2 regions of the Paraburkholderia sp. J11-2 genome follow, and region 1 is predicted to be linked to the other one. Evidence: riboswitches for the same ligand, from Rfam matches in the RefSeq annotation. Region 1 holds a riboswitch; the other holds the start of a gene.

Region 1 (9,712 bases):
CGCTCCGCTTCGCCCACCAGCACCGCGCCGGCCTCGAGCAGCAGGGCGCCGTCGTGATCGACGACAGGCCAGGCGAGCGGCTCGCCTACCGGCATGGCGTCCGGCGTGAGCGCGGCAGCTTCGATTGCGGTGGCGGCGTCGCTGGCTTCGGCTTGAGCTTCAGGGGTCGGGTGGGTCATCGGCGCAGGGTGGTCGGTGAGCGGTTCGCGTCGCGAATTGACATCGCGGGTTCAACTGGTTTACGGCGCTGCGGCAGGGAAATTGAGTGCGTGCCGCGATTCGAAGGCAGTTTCGCGAGGCGCAGTATGATGAATCCCGAATGCAATCTGTAATCGGCCGGCAAACGTGGCAACTCTCACGAGCGGAGCAAGAGGAAGCGCCTCATGGAGTTCTGGAAACGATGTTTGCGAATCCCCAGTCGATGGAATCGGGCGCTCATGCAGTGGGTCGGGAGCCATCCGTTCATCGTCGGCACGATGGGCTCGCTCGTCGGCGCGGCCATCGTGGCGATCGTGCTGGTGGGGTTGATGCAGCAGCGCACGCAGGCCATCGTCAGCACGCAACACAATTCGGCCGCGCTCGTTTCGCTGATGTCGAATGACCTCGAGGCGAATTCCAGCATTTACGACCTGTTGCTGCTCGACGCCGCAGATAGCGCGCGGGACCCGCGCACGCAAAGTCTCCCGCCCGACATTCGCCGCAAGCTGCTGTTCGGCCGCGTGGCGACCGGCGCTTATCTCGACGACGCGTTCTACGTCGACGAGTACGGCCATATCGTCGAATCGCAGGACGGCCGCGCGTATCCAGGCGTCAATCTCGCCGACCGGGACTATTTCACTGCGCAGCGCGAGCGCTCGGTCGGCATGTTTCTTTCGGACCCGATTCGCTCGCGGGTGCGCGACGGCCACTATTCGATTGCGATCTCGCGCCGGGTGACTGAGCACGATGGTTCGTTTGGCGGCATCGTGATGCTCACGCTGCGGCTCGCGTACTTTCAGCAATTGTTCGACCGGATCGACGTCGACTCCAAAGGCAGTGCTTTCATCATGCTGGGCGACGGGACCATGCTCGCGCACCGCCCCTATTCGGACTACGAAGTGGGCGCGCAGGTCGGCGAGCTGGATTACATCCAGCCGATGCTGAAAACGAGCGACGGCTCGTTCATTGCCGCGGGCGAGGACGACAAGGTCCAGCGCATCTATACGTTCAAGCGCGTGCCGCACACGTCGCTCATCGCGGTCGTCGCGCCTTCCGTGGACGGCGCGCTCGCCGCATGGCATCAGCGCCTGCGCATCTATGTGCCGATGGCGTTGATCTTCGGCGCGCTCATCGCCGCTTCGTCGTGGCTGCTCGCATTGTCGATGCGCGCGCGGCTCGCCACGCAAAAGGAGTTCGAGCGTCTCGCGGTCACCGACGCGCTGACGAGCCTCTACAACCGGCGCGCACTCGACTTGCGTATCGAAACCGAATGGCAGCACGCGAGACGCGCGGGCGAACCGCTCTCGGTGCTCTTCGTCGACATCGACAAGTTCAAGCTGTTCAACGACTTTTATGGGCACGCGGAGGGCGACAAGGTGCTCGCCGCCGTGGCTCGCGCGATACGCGAGGCCTGCCGCCGCGGAACGGACATGGTCGCGCGCTACGGCGGCGAGGAGTTCGCCGTGGTCCTGCCGGCCACGCCTTTCGATGGCGCCGTGAAGATTGCGGAAGGGGTGCGCCAGCAAGTGGCGGCGCTGGGAATCGTGCACGAGCACAGCGAATACGGCACGCTGACCGTGAGCATCGGCTGCGCCACCTGCGTGCCGCGCGAGCGCACGGGCGCGCAGGCGCTGCTGCGCGCCGCCGACGCCGAGCTGTACGCGGCGAAGCAGGCGGGGCGCAACCAGGTGAAGGCGCGCGAATTCGAGGGCGCGCCGCCCGACCCGCGCGACGCGCTACCCACCTTGAAGGCGTGAGCACGCCTTTTTATTCGGCATCCTCACGATACCAGCGCGGCGTATAAATCCACTCGCCGCCGTCGCCGCGCGAGAACCCGCGTGTGGCCGAGGAGCCGACGATCACCATCGTGCGCATATCGACGTCCGACGAACGCAGTTCGCCCAGCGTCGTCGCGCGCAGCGTTTGCGCGGGGCGGCCCACGTCGCGGCCCAGCACCACGCGCGTGAGCGGCGCGCGCACGCTGCGCACGATGTCCAGCGCGCGATCGAGTTGCCATGGCCGCGCGCGCGAGATGGGGTTGTAGAACGCCATCACGAGATCGGCCTGCGCCGCATGCAGCAGGCGCTTTTCGATCACCGCCCACGGCTTCAGGTTGTCGGAGAGCGACAGCATGCAGAAGTCGTGGCCGAGCGGCGCGCCAATCTGCGCCGCTGTGGCGAGCGCCGCGGAAACGCCCGGCACGATCGCCAGCTCGACGGCATGCCAGCGCGGGTCGTCGGCGCCTTCGAGCGCTTCGAGCACGGCGGCCGCCATGGCGAACACACCGGGGTCGCCCGACGAGACCACGGCCACGCGCCGCCCCTCGCTCGCCATCTCGAACGCGTGGCGCGCGCGCTGCAGCTCTTCGCGGTTGTCGGTGGCATGGCGCTGCTGGTCTGCGCGCAACGGTCCCGCCATCTCCACATAGGTTGCGTAGCCGACGATATCGGTTGCGTCGTCCAGCGCGGCGCGCGCGGCGGGCGTAAGCAGATCGGCGCGGCCGGGCCCGAGGCCCAGCACCGTGAGCTTGCCGCGCGAGCGGCCCAGCGCGCGTGGATCGAGCGGCGCGGCGGCGCAGGCCAGCGCGATGCCGTCTTCGTTCGGCGCGTAGCGCTCGACGTCTGCAGCAAGGTTGAGCGCCGCGAGCGTGGCTTGCGGCGTGGGCTCCGCGCTTTCGACGAAGCGCAGCGGCACGCCGAGTTCGGTTGCCGCCAGCGCGAGCGATGCGTCGCACATGTGAGCAGACGGGGCGGCAAGCGCCGCAAGCGCGAGCGGCGCGAGGCCGTGCGCATGGAGCGCGCGCCGCACGCCTTCTGCAAGCGCCTCTTGCGGCGCGCCCACGGCCGCCACGATGCTGCGCGGATGAATCACAAGGTCGTCGGGGCTGCCGTTCCAGGCGTGCGCGCTCACGCGTATGGCATGACTGGCCGCTGCGTCGCGCGGCAGATCGACGCTCTCCAGCCACGGCGCCTCACCGTCCACGCGTGTCGTTGCGCCCGCAAGCAGATCGGAGACGAAACGCTTGCCTTGCGCGAGGCTCGCGAGCGCATAGCCCGCGGGCGGATTGAGCAAACAGGTGCCGAATCGCAGTTCGCCGCTCGTGGTGATGGCGGGCGCGACCGCGAGCGCCGCGCCAATTTCGCGCGCCATCACGTTCACGCCGGTCAGTCCGCCGAGCAGGGGCACGACGGCGCTGCCGTCCTCGGCGAGTGCGAGCACCGGCGGCTCCGCGCCCTTGTTGGCCAGCAGCGGCGCGAGGCACCGGATCACGATGCCCGCCGCGCACAGCGCGACGATGGGCATGCCGCGCGTATAGCATTCGCGCAAATGCGCGCCAAGCTCGCTGAACGCGACATCGCCTTCCACGCGGCCTTGCAGCGCATGGATTTTCGCGCCCGCGTAGAGCGCCTGCACGCGCCGCGCGGTGGCCAGCGCGCCGGGCCCGAGAATGACGATGGCGGGCGGCGTCACGACTGCCATTTCACCCCCGGCACGACGAGCAGCGAGAAGTAGGGCGAAGCCATCGGATCGACGTCGTCGAGCGGGACGATGCGCTGGTTCGCCATCGTTGCGCGCTCGACATACAGCGCGCGATGCGCGAGACCCAGCTCGCCCAGCACGCGGCGCACCTTGTCGAAGTTGCGGCCCAGTTTCATGATGACGGCGGCGTCCGCGTCGGCCAGCCGCCGGCGCAATTCGCCCTCGGGCAGCACGCCCGACAGCACGGCGAGGCTCTGGTTGCGGTAGACGAGCGGCACGCCCAGCACCGCCGCGCCGCCCAGCATCGAGCACACGCCAGGCACGACTTCGGCTTCGTAGCGCGCGGCGAGCCGGTCGTGAAGATACATGTACGAGCCGTAGAAGAACGGATCGCCTTCGCAGATCACGGCCACGTCACGGCCGGCGTCGAGATGGCGCGACAGCATTTGCGCGGCGCCGTCGTAGAAGTCGGCGATGATCGCCTCATACGAGAGCGGCGGTTCGAGCGCCTCGGTCGTCACGGGGTACACGAGCGGCAGGCGTTCCTGCTCCGCTTCGAGATGGGCCTCGACAATGCCGAACGCATTGCCTTTCTTGCCCTTCGCGACAAAATACGCGACGACGGGTGCCGCCTTGAGCAGGCGCACGGCTTTGAGCGTGAGCAGTTCGGGGTCGCCGGGGCCGACGCCGATGCCGTGCAGACGTCCTTTGCGGGTCATTTATTCGGTCTCCGAAGCGAGTGCGTTGACGGCGGCGGCGGCCATCGCGCTGCCGCCACGGCGACCATGCACGACGACGAAGGGCACGCCGTGATTTTCGGCGGCGAGCTGCGCCTTGGACTCGGCCGCGCCGACAAAGCCCACGGGAAAGCCGAGGATGAGCGCGGGCAGCGGCGCGCCGGCGGCGATCATGTCGAGCAGGTGAAAGAGTGCGGTGGGCGCATTGCCGATCGCCACGACGCTGCCTGCAAGATGCGGCCGCCAAAGTTCGAGCGCGGCGGCCGATCGCGTATTGCCAAACTCGCGTGCGAGCGTGGGCACAGCGGGGTCGTCGAGCGTGCAGATGACGGCGTTGTTCGCGGGCAGGCGTGCGCGCGTGACGCCGTATGCGACCATTTTCGCGTCGCAGAGAATGGGCGCGCCGCCTGCGAGCGCGTTGCGGCCCGCCGTGCCCGCGCCTGCGGAAAACGCGAGGTCGGCGGCGACGTCCACCATGCCGCAGGCGTGGATCACGCGTACGGCGAGTTTTTCCAGGTCGGCGGGAATGCGCGAGAGGTCGGCTTCGGCGCGGATCGTCGCGAACGATTCGCGATAGATCGCCTGGCCGTCGCGGATGTAATCAGACATCTTGGGTACTCCGGGGCCGCTGCGCGAGTGCGAGCGCAGCCGCTTCGATCGTCAGGTTGCGCGCGACGAGCTGGCCAAAGCGCTGGCCGAAGCCGCTTTGCGTGTCGTCGCGCTGGTAAAGGTCGTAGTGGTCCGGCTCGCTGGCGAGCAACGTGAACGGCGCGCAATGAGCGGCCGCGCAGGAGCGTTCGCAGCCGCTCAGGTGCGCTTGCGCGCCGGGCGGCAGCAGGGCGGCGAGACGCTGTGCGTCGGCTTTGGTGTCGGCGCGGCTTTTGGCGCACCCCGCCGAGCCCGTGCAGGCGATCAGGCGCGCGAACGGATCGGCGCGCGAGACAATGAGGCCGAGCGCGTGCAGCCGTTCGAGCGCGCCGGTCATGGCGCGCGCGGGCACGTTAGGCAGCAGCAGGCCTTGCCATGGCGTCACCCGCAGCGTCGCATCGCCCGAGTCTTGCGCGAGCGCGGCGAGCGCGCGCAGCGTATGCGCGTCGATGCGGCCGAGCGCGGGCTGCGCGCCTACGTAGCCACTGCCGTCGACGTGCAGCGCGTGCGCGCCCAGTCGCAAGCCGGCAGGACTCGGCTCGCGACGCCACGCGTGCAGCGCGGCGTCGTCACGCATCAGCGCGAAGCCGCCATGATCGCGCGCGCGTTGCAGCAGCGCATCGAGTGAGTGTGCGGCGAGCACGTCACGCATGCGCGTTGCGTCTGCGCCCGCGAGATCGAGGAACGCATGGAGCAGCGCACGTATCGATGCGCAAATATTTTCGGTCGCGAGCGTGCCGATTGGCTGTGCCGTGGGGCACCCTGCGAGGCCCAGTGCAAAGCGCACGGTCGCGCCGTGCGGCAACGCGGCGAGCCAGATGTCGTGCGGATGCCCGAGCATCGCCATGCGCTCGCCGCCGTCCAGTTGCAGCGCGAACTTGGGCGAGAGCGCGGCGAAACGCGCTTCGCGCTGCATCATGTCGATGAGGGCTGCGGCGAGCACCGTTGTGTCGCACAAAGCCTCAGGGTCAACGCCCGCGAGCGGGCTCAGCATCACGTTGCGCAATTCGTCGGCGGCGCACGCGTGCTCGACCGGGCTCGCGGCGTCGATGCCGGCGGGCCCGAGGCCCGCACCGATCAGCGCGGCGCTCAACGCGGCCTCCTCGCCCACGCGTACGCCGCGAATCTGCACGTTCGCGCGATTGGTCAGTTCGAGCACGCCGCCGGCATGCGCCAACGCGGCGTCGGCGAGGGCGCGCGCCCGCGTGGCGCTCAGCACGCCGCCGGGCAGGCGGATGCGGCACAGGCCGCCGTCGCGCGCCGCGACCACGCGCACGAGCCCCGGGCACGCCGAGGGGCGGAGCACGGCCAATGCAGCAGCGGGCGAGACGGGCTTCGTTTCGTGTTTCAAGGGAATACCGGGTAAGCATCGCGCGGGAGCGGCGCGCTGCCCGCACGTGAGGCGGGAAACGGCAGCGGTATCGGTACACCCCGCCCGATATGGGTTCGCACGAACAGTCGGCCGGCAGGTCTCCTGGCTCGCAGGTCGTGGACCGCATCGGCCTTCCCGGTAAAACCAGTGGCTCGGGTGGATGCGGTCTCGCTGCTTACAGTCGCGGGGGCGGCCACAGCTTGCTGTGTTCCCTGTTTGCGATCCGGAGTTAGCGCTTCAGCGCTGACTCCGGCCTCATACAAAGTGCCTTAAAGGCGCCGGCGGACACGGTATTATGCCCGTTTTCGCGCGCGCTCCGCCCGGCAATCGGGTTGCGGGCCGCCGGTGGCGCAGGGAAACAGGCGACAAACCAGGCAACAAAGCAAGCAAAAGCGGGAGAACGAATGCAGGGCACGCAGGCATGGCTGACGGTGGTGGGCATAGGCGACGATGGCTACGCGGGCCTCGGGCGCGACGCGCGGCGCGCGCTGTTCGACGCTGCCGTCGTGACGGGCGGCGAGCGCCATCTTGCGATGCTGCCCTCGCGCGTGCGCGCGCGCCGCGAAGCGTGGCCGCAGCCGTTCAGCGTCGAGGCGCTGCTCGCGCATCGCGAGTCGAATGCGCCCGTATGCGTGCTCGCGAGCGGCGACCCCATGCTGTTCGGCGTGGGCGCGACGCTCGCGCGCCGTGTGGCACCCGGTGAAATGCGCGTGCTGCCTGCGCCTTCGTCGCTCTCGCTGGCGGCGGCGCGTATGGGCTGGGCGTTGCAGGATACGGCGATGGTCTCGCTCGTCGGCCGACCGCTCGATGCGCTGCGCCGCCATCTCTACGCGCGCTCGCGCGTGCTGGCGTTGAGCGCGGACGGGCGCACGCCCGCGGCGCTTGCCGCGCTGCTTGCGGAAGCGGGCTTCGGCGCCACGCGTCTTGCCGTGTTCGAGCATCTGGGCGGCCCGCTCGAGCGCCGCATCGAAGGCCGCGCCGATGCGTGGCACGTCGACGAAACCGCGGCGCTCAACCTCGTCGCGTTCGAATGCGAAAGCGATGTTGCGAATGCGCCTGCGCACGGCTGGACGCTCACGCCGGGCCTTCCCGACGACGCCTACCGCCACGACGGCCAGCTCACGAAGCGCGACGTGCGCGCGCTCACGCTCGCGCGCCTCGCGCCGACGCCCGGCGCGTTGCTCTGGGACGTGGGGGCGGGCAGCGGCTCGATCGGCATCGAATGGATGCGCTCGCATGCCGCTTGCCGCGCGATAGCAATCGAGGCGCACGCCGAGCGTCAACGCTTCATCGAACACAATCGCGCCGCGCTGGGCGTGCCGGGTTTGCAACTCGTCGCGGGCCGCGCGCCCGAAGCGCTCGCGGGACTCGCCACGCCCGACGCCGTCTTCATCGGCGGCGGCGTGACCGTCCCCGGCGTGCTGGACGCGTGCTGGGCGGCGCTCGCGAGCGGCGGCCGGCTCGTCGCGAACGCGGTGACGCTGCAAAGCGAAGCGGTGCTCGTGACGTGGCGCGCGCAGCATGGCGGCACGCTCACGCGTATCGGCATTGGCGAGGCGCAGCCGCTTGGCGGTTTCGATACCTGGCGTCAAGCGTTGCCGGTCACGCTCTACGAGGCGGTGAAGCCATGACCGCGCGCATCCTGCTGCTGGGCGGCACCGGCGATGCGCTGGCGATCGCGCGCACGCTTGGGCACCAGCACGTGTACTCGCTCGCGGGCCTTGGCCGCGTGCCCGCCGATCTCGGCTGCGCGGTGCGTGTGGGTGGCTTCGGCGGGGCAGAAGGGCTCGCGCGTTTTCTCGCCGATGAAGCCATCGCGCTCGTTGTCGACGCCACGCATCCTTACGCCGCGCAGATCAGCGCCAACGCGGCGCGCGCCTGCGCTGCGGCACAGGTGCCGTACTGGGCGCTGCGGCGCGCGCCGTGGCAGCCACAGCCCGGCGACGACTGGCGCATGGTGAGCGGCTGGGCCGGCGTGGTCGAAGCGCTTGCGCCGTTTGCGCGGCCGCTCTTCACGCTCGGGCGCGAACCGCTCGCGCATCTGCACGAAGTGCCGGAGCAGCAGCACTGGACGGTCCGTTGCCTCGAAGCGCATGCCGGCCACGCCCGCGCTCGCGTGATTGACGCACGCGGGCCGTTCACAGCGGAAGGCGAGCGCGCCCTGTTCACCGAAGCGCGTATCGATGTCGTGGTCAGCAAGAACAGCGGCGGCGCGGCGACCGAAGCGAAGCTCGCCGTTGCGCGCGAAATGGGCCTGCCCGTGGTGATGATGCAGCGGCCGCCGCTGCCCGATGCGCAACGCGAATTCACGTCGGCGCAAGCGGCAATCGGCGCGCTCGACGACTACATTAAGCGGAGTTTCTACGCATGACCGTTTTCTTCATTGGCGCGGGGCCGGGCGATCCTGAACTGATCACCGTGAAGGGCCAGCGCCTCGTGCGCAGTTGCCCCGTGATTCTCTACGCCGGCTCGCTCGTGCCGCCTGCCGTGCTCGAAGGCCACAGCGCGCACAAGGTGGTCGATACCGCACCGCTCACGCTGGACGAGATCGTCGCGCTGCTCGAAAACGCGCACGCACAGGGCTTCGACGTGGCACGCGTGCATTCGGGCGACCCCTCGCTCTATGGCGCAATCGGCGAGCAGATCCGGCGCTTGCGCATGCTTGGCATTCCTTATGAAGTCGTGCCCGGCGTGACCGCGACCGCCGCATGCGCGGCGGCGCTCGGCAGCGAACTCACGCTGCCCGGTATTTCGCAAACGCTCATTCTCACGCGCTACGCCACGAAAACGTCGATGCCCGAAGGCGAGCAGCTAGGCGACCTCGCGCGCCACAAGGCGACGCTCGCGATCCACCTTGGCGTGCGCCATATCACGCGCATCGTCGAGGAATTGCTCCCGCACTATGGCGAGGACTGCCCCGTGGCGGTGATCTATCGCGCGAGCTGGCCCGACGAGGAACGCGTGACAGGCACGCTTGCGGATATCGCCGAAAAAGTGCATGCCACGGATATCGAGCGTACAGCGCTCATTCTCGTGGGGCGTGTGCTCGCGGCAGAAGGATTCGCGGATTCGACGTTGTATGGGGTGTCGAAGCGCTAGCGCTACGAAAGCGCTCGCAAATGCTCGCGCAGTTTGTCGACCTCGCCCCTGGCGAAGTCCTTTTCGATTGCCTCGTGCGTTTGCTGCCATAGCGGAAATGCCGCGTTGAGCAGTCGATGCCCCTCGTCAGTGAGGCTCAGCAAACGGCTGCGCTTGTCTTCCGGGTCCTGCTCGATGA
Region 2 (9,712 bases), on a different contig from region 1:
GCGGACATCGTCCAGCCGCCGGGCATGGGCGTGCCGCCCATCGCCTCCATCGACGCACACCAGACGAACGTCACCGCGGTGCTCGCCGCAAAGACCAGCGACGAAACGCCAAAGAAAATCGCACGCGGAGCCGGACCGCCGTGCCGCCGTACCGTCATGCCGACGTTATCCATAATGCGCCTCAGCTTTGCGTGTACTCGTCATGCCGGTGCCACCAGATGCCGGTCTCGTTGCGACCCTTCGGCGCGCGGTCGAGCCACTGGTACATGCCCCATACGCCATCCAGGCCGCGCGCATAGGTCGAGTACGTGTGATAGACCACGCCGTCTTCCAGCACGAATGCGCTGAGGCCCGGGCGGTCGCGCGTGTAGGTTGCCGCGTCGGTGCCGCAGCTCGCCGCGAATTCGGCGACGGGCGCGGGCGGCGGATTCATGTCCATCGCGTGGCCGCTGCGCGCATAGTTGTATTCGATGTCGCCCGCGCGCTGCTGCGCCGTGGTGAACGACACGTTGAAATCGAAGTTGAAGTCGTTGCCGCTCGATGAGGCCCACGGAAAGTGCCAGCCCATGCGCTTGCGATAGTCCAGCAGCTTGGGCAGCGGCGCGCGCGACACGGCCATGAGCCGAACGTCGTGATTCGCGAGATGCACGGCGATGCCCTCGAAGCCATCGGCAATCGACGAGCACGACGGACAGCCCGCCGCGTAATCCGGCCCGAACATGAAGTGATAAACGAGCAGTTGCGAGCGGCCCTTGAAGAGATCGGCGAGTGTCGCGCCGCCATCTTCGGTTTCGAATCGATAGGTCTTGTCGACACGCACCCACGGCAGCGCCTGGCGCTGCTGCGCCAGTGCGTCGCCGCGCCGTGTGTGTTCCTTTTCTGCCGCGAGCAGTTCGATACGCGCCGCAAGCCAGTCTTCGCGTGTTCCTGTGGTATGGGACATTGCCTGGTGCTCCTATGAATTCACTGGGGTGACGGCGCGCTGTGCGCGCCGCCGCGTCGTTCGATCGATGATTCGTTTGATCGCCGTGTTAGATTAGGCGCGGACCGAGGAGCCGGGGGAGTGACAAGTGTGGCGGGATTCGCATGACGATGGATTCGCTGATAACGGCTGCGGCGCGCGCGCTCGCAGCCGGTGATCCGCTCGGCGCGCTGAACCGGGTCGCCTTGCGCGACGATGCGCCCGCGCTCGCGTTGCGCGGCATCGCCATGGCGCAGCTCGGCGACTTCGCGCGTGCGAAAACGCTGTTGCGCAGCGCGGCGCGCGGCTTCGGCGCGCGCGAGGCCGTGGCGCAGGCGCGCTGCGTGGTCGCCGAGGCCGAGATTGCGCTTGCCTCGCGCGATCTCGGCTGGCCCACCGACACGCTCGCTGCGGCGCGGCAAACGCTCGAAACCCATGGCGACCGTCTCAATGCCGCGCACGCGCGCTACCTGGAAATTCGCCGTTTGCTGCTCATTGGCCGGCTCGACGAGGCCGGGGGCATGCTCGCACAAACCGATCCCGCGCCACTGCCGCCCGCCTTGCGCGCGGCGCACGAGTTGATCGCCGCGGGCATTGCCATGCGGCGCATTCAAACGCAGGTCGCGCGGCGCTCGCTTGCTGAAGCCGCGCGCGCGGCGCGTGCAGCGGGCATCGCGGCGCTGAGCGCCGAGATCGAGAGCGCCGCGCGGCTGTTGACCTCGCCGGCCGCGCGCCTCATCGCGCGTGGCGAAGAGCGGGTGCTGCTGCTGGAAGACGTCGAGGCGCTGCTCGCCTCGAAGGCGCTCGTCGTGGATGCGTGCCGCTACGTTGTGCGCGAGGGCGCGACGATCGTCGAACTGGCAAGGCGGCCGGTGCTGTTCGTGCTCGCGCGCGCGCTCGCGGAGGCGTGGCCTGCCGATGTGCCGCGCGACGCGCTGATCGCCCGCGCCTTTCGCACGAAGCACGCCGACGAAACGCACCGCGCGCGGCTGCGCGTGGAAATTGGCCGCTTGCGCACGCTGTTGCGCGACGTGGCCGAGATCGGCTCGACGCAGCAAGGCTTCGCGCTGGCGCCGCGCACTGCGAGCGAAGTGGTGGTGCTGGCGCGGCCTGTGGAAGAAAAGCACGCAGCGGTACTCGCATTTCTTGCCGACGGCGAATCGTGGTCGAGTTCGGCGCTGGCGCTCGCGCTCGGCGCGAGCCAGCGCACCGTGCAACGCGCGCTCGATTCGCTCGCCGCGGCGGACAAGGTGCAGTCGTTCGGCTACGGCCGCGCGCGCCGCTGGACCACGCCGCCTGTTCCCGGATTCGCGACGACCTTGTTACTCCCCGCGCCGCTGCCGGGCGATTAGGATGAACGCCTGCCCTTTCATTGAAGGAGGAAGTCATGAAACGAACGACTGCCGAAATCGTCCGCGAGTACGGCCCTTTTCCCGGCATCGACAAGGTGGGCGGGGTCACCTACGACGGTAAGCAGGTCTGGTTCGCCGTGGGCGAGCGCATTGCGTCGCTCGACCCCGAGAGTGGCCAGACACAGCGCTCGATCGACATCGCGGCGCACGCGGGCACGGCGTTCGACGGGCGGCACCTGTTCCAGATTTCCGAAGACCGCATCCACAAGATCGACCCCGAAACGGGCCGCGTGCTCGCCACGATTCCCGCGCCCGGCGGTGGCGGCGACTCGGGGCTTGCGTGGGCGGACGGCACGCTCTGGGTCGGGGTGTATCGCGAGCGCAAGATCCACCAAATCGATCCGCAGACGGGCGCGATTCTGCGCACGCTCGAATCGAGCCGCTTCGTCACGGGCGTGACGTGGGTGGACGGCGAGTTGTGGCACGGCACCTGGGAAGGCGACGAGAGCGACTTGCGGCACATCGATCCGGGCACGGGCGAAGTGCTGGAACAACTCGACATGCCGCCTGGAACCGCCGTTTCGGGACTGGAGTCCGATGGCGGCGAGCAGTTCTTCTGCGGCGGCGGGAACAGCGGGAAGATTCGCGCGGTGCGGCGGCCGAGATAGCGACCGGCGGCGATTTGTTATGTGAAGGCATCGCCACTGTCTGTGCGCCAGCGCACGTGCCGGCGCCGCTTTTTGTCATCCCGATGGAGGTGTGCAGAGCAGGTGTTCGTCATCAATAGTTAGCGATCCATATCGATGGGTGCAGCGCCGACCCTGACGCGCTGCCTTGAATGTCACCGTACTGTCGCCTATGCTCATTCGGCGGATTGCGTCGCGATATCCGGAGCAGCCCTTGGGGAAGCGCCATGGCCGAGGAAGGTGGAAACAATACGCCCGGCAACGGTGCTGTCATTCAAACCGGGAACGACCAGCCGTTGCGCAATGGTATCGACCGCGTTGGCGAGGAAAATGCCAACGGCTTAGGCTGGCGACGCTTTTTGACGTGGGTGCTTTATTGCGCGTGCGTTATCGCTGCCGTCCTTTACCTGTTCTTCTGGCCGTCCTTCAACGCAGCGCCACACGTTGCGGCGTCTGCGGGAGTGCACGCGGGCGCGCCAGGCCAGACTGCGCCATCCTCGCTCCATCCCCCCAAGGCCGCGTCCGCCAGCCAGTCCGAGCGGCCGCTTGACACCGTCAGGAAGGTGATGAGCGATCTGCTGACTGACGAACAGGAGGAAACGAGCTTCCAGGGGGTATTCGTATTGGCGCTCACGTTCCTCGCCTTTCTGATGCACGGGCTCGAGAGCGCGGGCAAGAAAGAGGGACATGGCGAGGCTGCAACGGCCTGGACCTCGAGATTGCGCCGCTGGGCAGGCAATCCCCACGTTCGTTTTGCCGTGCCGACACTGATCTTCTTCGCGGCAATGATCCGCCGCAGTCACGACGATGCGGCCGTTTTCCTGATGGCGGTCCTCGCCATCTACGTTGCGGCCGAGCATTTCGTGGCGCTGCAACAGCAGCACGCGACGGCGCGCTCGATACTGTGGGAAATGAGCCAGCAGGCCGAGGAGATCAAGAAACATACGAGTGGTTTAGGCGCGTTGCAGACCGATCTGAAGCGACGCGCGACGGAAGTCGGCGACGTCATCGCGGAACTGAACCGGCAGGTTGGCAGCATCAGAAATTCACTGGGTACACCTTATAGTCAGAGGCAGCTCTACAAGGCCTATGGTGTTCCGGTGGACCCGCGCCGTGCAACGACGCCGAAGGGCTACGGGGCGGGAATCTATGCCGTCTACCGCTTGCTCGATATCGACGGGGAATGGCTGGATGCCCCGCGCAAGCAGAAGTGGCCGCTCTACTTCGACAAGAACCCGCCCCGCGAAACCTTGTACTCCGCGTTGATGCGGGGGCGCCGCGACAGGGTGCTGATCATCACCGACATGCCGCTCAGGCTCGTGAAGCCATGGAGCGATGCCAGCGAGCCGGATAGGGACCGTGCAACGGACTTTCTCCGTTTTATCGGACTCGTGTGGCATACGGTGGTGCTGGAGCAGGCGGCGCGCGACCTTCAGGCGGAACACGGGGTGCGTGCGAATTACGACGTGAGGGTTGGCGATTCGTCGAACTGGATGCATGTTGTCGACGGCACCGTTTATCAATTGCTCGGAAAGCCGCCGGGTCAGGTCTATCTTCGCGATCTCACGCTCGACATCACGCGCGAGGGCGAGCGCACGGGGATGAATCTCGTGAGCTGGGCCGTGGAGGACATCATGCGCTCGGCTTCGCGCGCGGCCAGTGCGTGCGACTATATTTGCGCTGTGTTCTCCCAGGTATTGATGATCAGGCGCTTGTACCAGATGGATCTTCCCTTGCTGCCTGGCATCGTCGACCAGATCCTGCTCGATATCGGTTTCGGCGACTGGCTGCAGTTCCAGGACGGCTTTGTCGAGAAGTGGAGCGAAACGGATGCGAAGACCGTGTTTCGCGGGCTGATCGAGAAGTTTCTTGTCGGTCTCGCCGACGACAAGGGCACGCTTACCGCCAGCCTCATTTACCGGGAGCTGCAATGAACGACGCCGCAAGGCCCGAACCGGTACCGGTTTCGCAGCTTTCAGTGATGGCAAGGCACATCGACGACCTTGCCGAGCGCGTCTACGCGAAGCTGGTGACCCGCCAGCCCGACGGCAAGTGGACGTTGCACGACCCGGAACTGGTCGCGCAGCGCGTGGCGCGCGAACTGGCCGGGGAAGACCATGAAGAGAGCGCAGCAAAGCGCGAGGCGGCGCAGCCGTCCGACCTGCCGCTTCAGACGCTGGCCGAAGTGTTCCTGCAGTCGGTTGAATTGCTGATGGCCTCGCCGCACGAGCCCGACAGCAAGAGCGCGCTCCTGACGTGGTGCGGAAAATCGCCGGACACTTCGATAGGCGAGTCGGAGCAGATCCGCGTCGACTTGCTGACGACGAGCTGGCTCGGCCTGCATTTCGTGGGGATTCCGTTCAGCATTCCATGGGAGCGGGTGCGCCGCTGGGCCGACGAAGAGGGCGGCGGTTTGCCGAATGGGGCCTGTATTGGCAAGGCGATTGGCGATATCGTACGCGACGCTCGCAAGCACAACGAACGAATGAAGCGCGAGGAAAGCAGTGCCGCTCGCGCCGTGCGGCCAACCGGCGCCGCGCAAACGCCTGCCGAAAACGCGGCTGCGGCCAAGGTTGCCGCGGGGGCGGGCGGCGTAGTGCAGTCGGCGCGCAACCCCGCGCTGATCGTGTTTTCCGGGTTGCCGCTTCTATTGTTTCCCGAATTGCTGCGCGGTGAGCCTCGCGAGGGGTGCACGCCCAACGGGGCGCATATCCTGGGCCGATGCTATGAGCTTCTGCAACTGGTGCTTTATTTGCGGGCCGGGTTCCAGATTCTGTATTGCGTAAAGGAGGACATCGTTGTCGAATGCCTGCGCTTCGTCCATGCGCAACACAACGCTACGCCGACAAAAGAGAGCGCGTGGAAGATATGGCAGCACGCGCTGGAGTGGCTGCAGAATCTGGTTCCTGCGCCAGTGCTCGAACGCCAATACGTGTGCGTGATGGAAGATCCGCTCATGCCTGCGTGCTTCATCAATCACGAGCGCGGGCTCTATACGGTCGAAACGCCGATGGCGAACGAAGACCGGAGCCGCCAGGGCCGCCGGCAGGGCGAAATGCCGCTGCCTGCGAGCTATATGCGTGAGATCCGGCGCTTGCTGTACATCGAACACCTGACGGCAGGTGGCGGGCTGAGCAAGGCGACCAACCTGTTGAGCAAGGACGCCAATTACCACGAAGCGGTCTTCAGGAATATCTGGAGCCGGTGCCAGGCGGAGAACCGCCGTCCAGCCGCTGGCTCCGATCCTCAAAACGTATAAGTGACCTTCCCAAACGCCGTGCGCCCGAGCGTGTTGTACCCGTACGCGGTCACATATTGCCGGTTGAACACGTTCGCGAGCGTGGCCGAAAGCGCGAGATGCGCATTGACCTTGTACGACGCGCGCAGGCTCACCGTCGTCCACGAAGGCAGGTAGATCGTGTTGAGCTGGTCGTCGAACGTCGAGCCGTTATACAGCAGCGAAACGCCGGTGCTGAGCGCGTGGAGCTGGAACTCGTCCCACGTGTGATCCACGCTCAGGCTCACCGTCTGGCGCGGGCGGCGATTGAGCCAGGTCTGGTCGGTCACGTCCTGCGGATTCAGAATCCCCACCGTGAGGCTCACCGGCGTGGACTTGCCGAGCGCGCCCTTGTACGAGAGGTCGAGACCCTGAATGTGCGCGCGGCCCACGTTCACAGGCAGGAAGGTCTGCGAGTTGTACGTGATGAGGTCGTGTACGCGCGTGTCATACACCGCGGCCGTGAACGTGCCGATCGACGTGGTCGCATCGAGCGCCGCCTCGACCGAGTCGCTGCGCTCGGGCAGCAGGTTGGGGTTCGAGTAGCCTGGATAGTACAGGTCGTTGAACGTGGGCAGACGGAACGCATTGCCATACGAAACGCGCGCCGTGTAGACCGGCGTGATCGCCCACGAGAGCGCGACGTTGCCCGTATTGACCGACTCCCCCTGCACGATCTCGTGCCGCCCCGCGAGGAACAGCGTGACGGGCCCGAGCGTCGTGGACTGATGCATCGACACGGCGGAATCGTTGCGTGCGGGCAGGCCGCCCGGCACATCCACAGGCAGAAACGCCAGTTCGCGCGTGTAGTCGTAGGCGAGCTTGGTCTCGCCGTCGAGCGGCATGCCGAAGAGCGTGTGGCCCCTTTCCTGATGCGTGAGCGACGTGGAGGTGGCAAAGCGCGTCGAATCGATCTCGTCGGTCGGGATCGTCGGGTCGTTCGAATAGAGGAACTGACGGTCGGTGGCGTACCCCACCGACTGATCGAACTGCGTGGTCGGCGTGATGTCGAGGTGGAACGCGAGGCCGGTCGTGAGCTGGTTGTCGCGCTGGCGGTCGTTGCCACCCGCGTTGTCGTAGGAGAGATCGGAGCGGTGATAAAGCGCGAAGGTCGAGATCGACCAGTTGTCGTGCGCGTAGCCAAGGCGCGCGTCCAGGTTCTGCGCGTGGTAAGGGTTGCGGCCGGCTTCGTGGCCGTAGGCCCAGGGCTGCGTCGCGTCGATGCCGGCCGTGTTGTAGTCGTGCAGACCCAGCGAATACGTGAGTCCGCTCAACGCGGCAAGCGGCCCGGTCGAGCCGATCGTGCCCGAGGTGCGCACCTGCGTGTCGAAGGTCTTGTTCGAGCCGCCGCCGAACGACACGGTGGTCTGGTTCGGCTGGTTCGACGCATGGCGCGTGAAGAGCTGCACGACGCCGCCCACGGCGTCCGCGCCGAACGAGGCGGCCGCGGGGCCCGAGATCACCTCCACGCGGTCGAACGAGTCCGTCGCAAGATCGCCCCATTCGGCCGTGCCGGTGGTGACGGAGCCCACGCGTATGCCGTCGATGAACACAGCCACCTGGTCCGCCGACGACCCGCGGATGCTCACGCCCGTGTACGACCCAGGCCCGCCGGTCTGCGAGACGGTGACGCCGGGCAGCGTGGCGAGCGCCTGCGCGATACCGGGGTCGATGGGGGAGACGCGGTCGAGGTCGGCGCGCGTGAGCACCTGGGTGGTCGCGTAGCGCTGGTCGAACGATTGCGGCAGATGCTGCGTGTCGCCCACGACGAGGATATTGGGCAGCGTGGTGTCGTCGGTGGTTTGCTGCTGGGCCTGGGCGGGCGATGCGTCGGCGGCATGCGCGGTTTGCCACGCACAGGCGAGCGCGGCGGAAGTCAAAACGAACTGGCGAAACTTCATGATGCGGTGGCTGGAAACAGCGCTTGTTCAGGGCTGTCCTTGCAACGGGCGGCCGCCGCACGGGCGGTGCTTGCGCATTGGGGATCCCCGCCCGCTGCGGCTGCTGGACTCGGCTGATGGCAGGTCTCCTGGCTCGCGGGTCGACGTCCGTTGCCGGCCTTCCCGGTTTCCCAGTGGCCCGCTCTGGCATGGACTCGCCGCTGACAGTTGCGGGGGCAGCCGCAGTCTTGCACTGCGTTCCCTTTTGATCCCGTCGCCGGGAACCATCAGCGCGCAAGGGTAATGGCCGCGCATTGCGCGCGTCAACCTTTGCCGGGTGCGGTGTGGCGAAAACACCCGGTTTGGTCTGCCCCCTGGCGCCACGCGTTGACCGATGGACGTGCGCTGTTATGCGGGTGTCTCACGGCACGCGATCTCGTGCCGTTGACGGAGGGGCGAGAGAGGCGCTTGCGCAAGCCCCGGTGTTCAGTGCATAAAGCACGGCCCCGAACCATTGTGATCCGGGGCCGCTTTCCAGTGTGGCTACATCACGAAGCCGAGAGCTTCACCGCCACGCCGGTCGAAGAATAAACGGGCGTGGCCTTGAAGCCATCCACAGTGACGGTCGCGAACTTGACCGACGCGCCGCTGCCGTCGATCAGGTCGATCGTGTCGCCTGCCTTCGGCGCATAGCCGTTCACGAACTTCACGTGCAGCGTGCCGCCCGCCACCGTGAGCTGGCCGCCCACGCGCAGGCGTCCGCCGCCGTTGCCGTCGATGTCGAGTTCGAGCGTCGTGCTGTCGAGCTGCGTGTACTTGCCCGCTACCGTCAACGGCGCGGCCGCCGCGACGGTCACGCTGCCGCCGGAGCCCACGTACACATCGCCGTTGCCGAACGCCGTGGCCGACGCGGCCGCGAGCACGCCGCCGCTCACCTGCGAGCCGCCCGTGTAACTGTTGTTGCCCGCGAGCGTGAGCGTGCCGCTGCCCTGCAGCGTGAGCTTGCCCGAGCCGGCAATGTCGTTGCGCCAGGTGTCGGCGGCGTTGAAGCCGCCCTGGCTTGCGTCCATTGCGACGATCACGTTGCCGTTGAATGCGCCATAACCATCGGCAGCACTAAACATGTTCAGACGGCCCCAGCCTTCGGAGTCGTCCATGACCGGATAGCCCGAGACGACTTCGGTCGTCTTCAGCACGACGCGGCGCTGGTTGGCGCTCAGATACGGGAAGCGCGTTTCGAGCAGCACCTCGGCGCCCTTGGGTACGACAGGCGGCGCTTCGGTCGATTCGATCTGGCTGAAGCCGAACGTCATGCGGCGCGCGAATTCCGTCTTGTTGGTCGCATAGTCGGCGAAGCGGTCAGTCGCGCTCGTGCCCGAATGCGCGAAGGTCGAGAAGGTCGTGGTGCTCGTGCCGGTTGCCTGTTCGAGCGCGCTGTGCGCTTGCGCGTAGGCCGTGTTCTTGAGCGTGGCGTTCGCGGGGTCGTAGAGATTCGCGGCCGTGGCGGCCAGCGCGAACATGCGTCCGCCGATCACGTCGAGCGGCGAATGCATGCC

What was found. A riboswitch is a leader RNA that binds a small molecule or an ion and turns the genes downstream of it on or off. The one in region 1 is predicted to bind cobalamin.
Region 2: another riboswitch for cobalamin. It lies ahead of U5A57_RS04255 (TonB-dependent receptor domain-containing protein); the one in region 1 lies ahead of cobG (precorrin-3B synthase).

The regions. Positions count from the first base shown of each region.
Region 1 covers NZ_CAJMYY010000006.1:54,190-63,901, forward strand. Annotated here, with positions in the region: gene U5A57_RS10300 (flagellar brake protein) at 1-179, opposite strand, end outside; gene U5A57_RS10305 (sensor domain-containing diguanylate cyclase) at 438-1,955, shown strand; gene cobJ (precorrin-3B C(17)-methyltransferase) at 1,966-3,678, opposite strand; gene U5A57_RS10315 (precorrin-2 C(20)-methyltransferase) at 3,666-4,397, opposite strand; gene U5A57_RS10320 (precorrin-8X methylmutase) at 4,398-5,024, opposite strand; gene cobG (precorrin-3B synthase) at 5,017-6,414, opposite strand; cobalamin riboswitch at 6,510-6,698, opposite strand; gene cbiE (precorrin-6y C5,15-methyltransferase (decarboxylating) subunit CbiE) at 6,840-8,066, shown strand; gene U5A57_RS10335 (cobalt-precorrin-6A reductase) at 8,063-8,806, shown strand; gene cobM (precorrin-4 C(11)-methyltransferase) at 8,803-9,534, shown strand; gene U5A57_RS10345 (MarR family transcriptional regulator) at 9,537-9,712, opposite strand, start outside.
Region 2 covers NZ_CAJMYY010000002.1:442,720-452,431, forward strand. Annotated here, with positions in the region: gene U5A57_RS04225 (DUF2182 domain-containing protein) at 1-158, opposite strand, end outside; gene U5A57_RS04230 (DUF899 domain-containing protein) at 182-943, opposite strand; gene U5A57_RS04235 (helix-turn-helix domain-containing protein) at 1,093-2,313, shown strand; gene U5A57_RS04240 (PQQ-binding-like beta-propeller repeat protein) at 2,349-2,981, shown strand; gene U5A57_RS04245 (hypothetical protein) at 3,227-4,933, shown strand; gene U5A57_RS04250 (hypothetical protein) at 4,930-6,258, shown strand; gene U5A57_RS04255 (TonB-dependent receptor domain-containing protein) at 6,246-8,177, opposite strand; cobalamin riboswitch at 8,278-8,460, opposite strand; gene U5A57_RS04260 (acid phosphatase) at 8,705-9,712, opposite strand, start outside.